Regions from separate parts of the Bacillus jepli genome, predicted to be linked through region 2. Evidence: riboswitches for the same ligand, from Rfam matches in the RefSeq annotation. Region 2 holds a riboswitch; the other holds the start of a gene.
The links. Region 2 has a riboswitch for S-adenosylmethionine ahead of metK (methionine adenosyltransferase). Riboswitches for the same ligand answer to the same signal wherever they lie in the genome.
Positions count from the first base shown of each region.

Region 1: another riboswitch for S-adenosylmethionine. It lies ahead of ABC371_RS10820 (O-acetylhomoserine aminocarboxypropyltransferase/cysteine synthase family protein); the one in region 2 lies ahead of metK (methionine adenosyltransferase).

Region 1 is NZ_JBDFMO010000001.1:2,149,174-2,152,393, forward strand. Features, by position in the region: gene ABC371_RS10815 (MFS transporter) at 1-1,086, shown strand, start outside; SAM riboswitch class I at 1,273-1,374, shown strand; gene ABC371_RS10820 (O-acetylhomoserine aminocarboxypropyltransferase/cysteine synthase family protein) at 1,451-2,773, shown strand; SAM riboswitch class I at 2,883-2,989, shown strand; gene ABC371_RS10825 (methionine ABC transporter ATP-binding protein) at 3,116-3,220, shown strand, end outside.
Region 2 is NZ_JBDFMO010000001.1:2,327,947-2,331,166, reverse strand. Features, by position in the region: gene ABC371_RS11990 (tetraprenyl-beta-curcumene synthase family protein) at 1-47, opposite strand, end outside; gene ABC371_RS11985 (gamma carbonic anhydrase) at 197-739, shown strand; gene metK (methionine adenosyltransferase) at 783-1,982, opposite strand; SAM riboswitch class I at 2,244-2,412, opposite strand; gene pckA (phosphoenolpyruvate carboxykinase (ATP)) at 2,680-3,220, shown strand, end outside.

The DNA.
Region 1 (3,220 bases), 180 kb from region 2:
TCTGCCATTATATTAGTTCCCGCAGGTCTTATGAGTGATAAATTTGGTAGAAAAAAAGTGATGGTACTAGGTGTTGCTGTTTCAACAATAGCCTTCTTTGCTAGAAGTATATTGGATGTGGAACAGTTATTGATAGCAACTGCATTTTTAACAGGATTGTCGACGGCTTTTATCCAGGTATCCGGTGTCCCATGGTTGGCCGAAAACTCTTCTTCTTCACAAAGGGTTCATCTTTTTAGCTTTCATTCGGCAATCATGATGATTGCCCAGGTTGTTGGAAACATTGCAGGCGGGGCATTGTCTGACACCTTCCAATTTATTTTTCATATGAGCGGACTTTGGAGTGTTAGAATCACGCTGTTAATTGCAACGATCATCTATGTTGCAGGAATTCTACCAATCATTAAAATGAATGAACAACGCAGACAACAACCAAAAATGAAAACAGTAGAATCTTTTGGTCAAAAATTAAAAACCAATAAATCGCAAATCAAATTAATTGCTATGTTTGCCATAGCACAAATGATCATAGGATTTGGTTCTGGATTAGTCATTCCTTATCTCAATTTATATTTTGCAGATCGCTTTCTAGCAAGCAATACGATAATCGGACTTATTCTCTCATTGGGACAAGCTGCAACTGCAATTGCAATGATTATCGGACCCATTATTGTGAGTAAGGTTGGGGAAGTACGTGCGGTGGTGTATTTGCAATTATCCTCACTTCCATTCCTTCTACTAACAGGGTATACGGAAAATTTATACATAGCAGCCATCGCCTTTTTATTTAGGCAAGCATTAATGAATGCGGGTAACCCGATTCAAGCTTCTCTTGTTATGGGAAGAGTGAACGATTCGATGAAGGGTCTTGCGAATTCAGTGAATCAAATGGTGTTTTCATTAGGATGGGCACTAATGGGACCTGTATCGACGTCAATCGTAATGATACATGGAGCTTATTGGGGCTATGCATATGTGTTTACAATTACTTCAGTTTTATATCTAATCGGGTCGCTATATTTCCTACTTGTATTCAGTAGAAAATCCTTTCGTAATGAGGAAAAACAAGTAGCAAAAATATCATAATATGTCATATTTCCCGGGAAAAAAGAAGTAAATAAACGATGCATGTATAAATTTGTTTCAAATATGTGTCGAAATATGACATGAAATTTCAAATTGCTCATTTTTTCTAAAAATTCTTATTGACATATAATAGAAAAAGGTTTAGCATGATATTAACTTGTTAAAGTAATAAATTTCATATTGAAAATCTTATCTAGAGTGGCGGAGGGAATGGCCCTATGAAGCCCGGCAACCGGTAATTTACACGGTGCTAATTCCAACAGACATTTTTTGTCTGAAAGATAAGAAGAGAAATCGTACATACACCTCTTCTTATCGAAGAGGTTTTTTATTTATATAAACAAAACAAAAGGGAGAGATTCAAATGACTGAGAAACAAAAAAACTATAGACCAGAGACAATTGCTGTCCATGGAGGTCTTGAAGCAGATCCAGTAACAGGTGCAAGAGCCGTACCAATCTATCAATCAAATGCATTTAAATTTAATACAACTGAACATGCAGCAAATCTATTTGGACTTAAGGAAAATGGATATATTTATACGCGTATTCACAACCCAACTACAACTGTTTTTGAAGAAAGAGTTGCACAATTAGAGGGTGGCGTTGGTGCATTAGCTGTTTCTAGTGGAATGGCTGCGATTACCACAGCTATTTTGAATATTGCGGGTGCAGGAGATGAGATTGTCTCTGCTTCTACACTTTATGGTGGAACATATAACTTATTTGCGAATACACTTCCTAAATATGGAATTAAGACACATTTAGTAGAACCTAATAATCCAGAAAACTTCCGTCAAGCCATAACGCCAAATACAAAGGCGATTTTTGCTGAAACAATCGGAAATCCAAGCTTAGATATTCTTGATATTGAAGCAGTAGCAAATATTGCTCATGAAGCAGGAATTCCATTAATTATTGACAATACATTTGCGACACCATACTTATGTCGTCCAATTGAGCATGGAGCAGATATCGTTATTCATTCCGCAACAAAATGGTTACTAGGTAATGGTACAACAATGGGTGGAATTATTGTGGATGGGGGTAAATTCGATTGGAATTCACCAAAATTCCCTGGATTTACAACACCAGATCCAAGCTACCATGATCTAGTCTATGCTGATGCTTTAGGACCTGTAGCTTATATCATTAAAGCAAGAGTTCAACTTCTTCGTGATTTAGGTCCAGCTTTAAGTCCTTTTAATTCATTCCAATTTAACCTTGGTCTTGAAACATTACACGTTCGTATGAAAGAGCATATTGCAAATACGAAAAAAGTTGTTTCATATCTTAAAAATCATCCTGGGGTTGAATGGGTACTGTATCCTGGTGAGGACGATCACCCGAACAAACAATTAGCTGATAAATATTTACCAAAAGGTGCAGGTTCAGTTGTTGTGTTTGGTATTAAAGGTGGTAGAGAAGCGGGTGAGAAGCTAATTAATAATGTTGAGCTTTGGTCACATGTTGCAAACGTTGGTGACGCAAAGAGTTTGATTATTCATCCAGCTAGCACAACACACCAGCAATTAAGCCCGGAAGATTTAAAGTTGTCTGGTGTTACGGAAGACTTAGTTCGCTTATCTGTTGGAATCGAAAATATTGAAGATATTTTAGAAGATTTAGAGCAAGCCATTAAAGTAGCTAATGGAACAAGTTCTGTTTCACCATTGCCTACAGCTTAAGTTTTACTTTGGTACATTAGTCACAACTTTTTCATTGACACCCTAAATGACAGATGATAAGATAATTCTCGTGTTATTTAGGACGATATTACATGTAAATATATGATGACTCTTATTTAGAGTGGTGGAGGGATGTGCCCGATGAAACCCAGCAACCGTCAACATTTGTTGAAAAGGTGCCAATTCACACAAAGCAAAGGCTTTGGAAGATGAGAGGAAGGAATCACTGAATTGTGCCTTTCTGCTCGTTTATGCAGAAAGGCTTTTTCAATTATTTTCGTTAATTATTTACTATATCGCATAAACTAAACATAGTTTTCTTTGGATAGAAGGTGTGACTACATGATAACACTGAAAAATGTGTCGAAGATATATAAAACAAAAGCAAATTCTGTTACAGCTGTTAACGGTATTGATTTAGAGATCAATGAAGGTGAAATCTTTGGA
Region 2 (3,220 bases):
AATTCACGATGGACAATTGGAAATACCTCACGATACACTTTCTTCATTAAACTAATTGGTTGTGTTGGTACCAAAGATATCACCTCAAATTTAGATAGATCGAATATATGTTGATTTACGATACTTGTGAAAGTTGATACACTTACATTAAATGATATTTCAGCGAATATCAAACAATTAAGTGGGGGTACCTATTATGATTTATCTATACAAAGGGAAATATCCTGAAATTGCGGAATCTGCATTCATTGCGGACTATGCAACAGTTACCGGGGACGTTAAAATCGGTGAGGAAACAAATATATGGTTTAATACCGTAATTCGAGGTGACGTAGCACCGACAGTTATTGGAAAAAGAGTGAGCATCCAGGACAATTCTACCTTACATCAAAGCCCCAATAACCCCTTAATCGTTGAAGATGATGTCACAATTGGACATCAGGTTATCCTCCATAGCTCAATTATTCGTAAAAATGCTCTAATTGGGATGGGTTCGATTATTCTTGATGGTGCTGAAATCGGTGAAGGTGCATTTATTGGTGCTGGAAGCCTCGTTCCACAAGGTAAAAAAATCCCGCCCAACACTCTTGCCTTCGGAAGACCTGCTAAGGTGATTCGTGAACTAAACGATGAGGATAAAAAAGACATGGCTAGAATACGCCGTGAATATGTTGAAAAGGGGCAGCATTATAAACAAGTACAAAAAGAAAAGCGCCTGGAGCTAGACAGTGAAAAATAGGTACGAACAAAAAGCTCGCCAAATCGGCGAGCTTTTTCAATTCTTATTTTGCAGCTTGTGCCTTAAGAGCTTCTGCTTTATCCGTACGCTCCCATGGTAAATCAAGATCGTTTCTACCAAAGTGACCATATGCAGCCGTTTGTTTATATATTGGACGACGAAGATCCAACATTTTAATAATACCGGCTGGACGCAAATCAAAATTATTACGTACCAATTCTACAAGAACATCCTCAGATACTGTTCCTGTTCCGAAAGTATCAACAGCAATAGAAACTGGCTGAGCAACACCGATTGCGTATGCAAGCTGAACTTCACATTTATCAGCTAATCCAGCTGCCACAAGGTTTTTTGCAACATAACGTGCAGCATATGCAGCAGAACGGTCAACCTTAGTTGGATCCTTACCTGAGAATGCACCACCGCCATGGCGTGCATAACCACCATACGTATCTACAATAATTTTACGACCAGTTAAACCAGCATCCCCTTGAGGGCCACCAATTACAAATCGGCCAGTTGGGTTAATAAAGTATTTTGTATTTTCATCAATGAGTTCACTTGGAACAACTGGATTGATTACATGTTCTTTAAGATTTCGCTGAATTTGTTCTAATGAGATTTCCGGATGATGCTGTGTTGAAATCACAATTGTGTCGATACGGACAGGATTGTTATTCTCATCATACTCTACTGTTACCTGAGTCTTTCCATCGGGACGTAAATAGGGAAGAATCTCATCCTTACGAACTTTCGTTAAACGGCGTGATAGCTTATGAGCTAACGAAATTGGTAAAGGCATTAACTCTTTTGTTTCATTACATGCATAACCGAACATTAAGCCTTGGTCCCCTGCACCAATCGCTTCAATTTGCTCGTCTGTCATTTGACCTTCACGAGACTCTAAAGCTTGGTCAACCCCCATCGCAATGTCTGGAGATTGCTCATCAATTGATGTTAAAACAGCACATGTTGCGTAGTCAAATCCGTATTTTGCGCGAGTATAACCAATCTCTTTAATCGTTTCACGGACAATCTTTGGGATATCTACATATGTAGAGGTTGTAATTTCTCCCGCAACAAGTACAAGACCTGTTGTAACAGAAGTTTCACACGCTACGCGTGCATTTGCATCATTTGCTAAGATGGCATCTAAAATAGAATCTGAAATTTGGTCACAGATTTTATCTGGATGTCCTTCCGTAACAGACTCAGAAGTAAATAAACGGCGTCTAGTTGTCACAAACGCTTCCTCCTTTTTCGGATTCAGAATCAAGTCATACTCAAATTCTGACAATCATTGATACGGTACTCATTCCCTTAGTATTGTTACCTTCACGATTTTCTATCCTATATTAACAACCATTAATACAGTATAAAAATAGACTAGTTATCTGTGGTGAACACATATAAACGCTTTAAGTAACATTGTTCTCATTAAAGAAATAAAAAACCTTCCCTACATTATTTTGAGGAAAGGTATTATCATTTTTCTCGCCTTTCACTCTTATCGATCAAGGACATACCTTGCTCAGTTAGCACCTTATCACCTTTATCAACGGAGACCAGACCTACATTTATGTATAGGTTTCTCAAAAATAACCTTGATATGTAAAAAAGTGATGGTTGCCGGGTTTCATCGGGCCTGTCCCTCCGCCAGCTCGGGATAAGAGAGTATCCGTTCAATGAATTATCATAACGTAGTCATGCTTTTCATGTCAACCAAAACTAGAAAAAAATACTATGGAAATGTGTCAACTTTTTTCTTCGAAACAGACATATATCCAATCACTTGAATTATATCGGACTATTTTTAAATCTGTACGCACTTTTTAAAGATATGTTACGTAAAATACGTAAATAGTATAGACTATTTTCGTTAATGTGTTATACTAATTGTAAATTTTGATTATATAAAAAAAGGTAAAGGATGGTTTTACATGAATTCAGTTGAAGTTTCAAATGAGCAGCTAGTAGCATTAGTGAATGGAAAAAATGTACATCATAACCTATCTGTTCCTATTTTAGTTGAGAAAGTACTCGCTAGACAAGAAGGAATCCTTACTTCGACTGGGGCTGTATGTGCAACAACTGGGAAATATACAGGAAGATCACCAGAAGACAAATACATCGTAGAAGAAACATCTACGAAAGATAGAATTGACTGGGGCAAGGTAAATACACCAATTTCTGAAGCTGCATTTGAAAACCTTTACACAAAAGTGCTTTCATATTTGAAAGAAAAAGATGAAATTTTTGTATTCAATGGGTATGCAGGTGCTGATAAAAAAGTACGTATGCCAATCCAAGTGATAAACGAATATGCATGGCATAATCTTTTTTCCCAACAACTGTTTGTTCGACCAACTGAAGAAGACTTAAAAACACATCAACCTGAATTCACAGTCATTAGTGCACCAAATTTCAAGGCAGATCCTGAAGTCGATGGTACTCGTTCTGAAACCTTTATCATTATTTCCT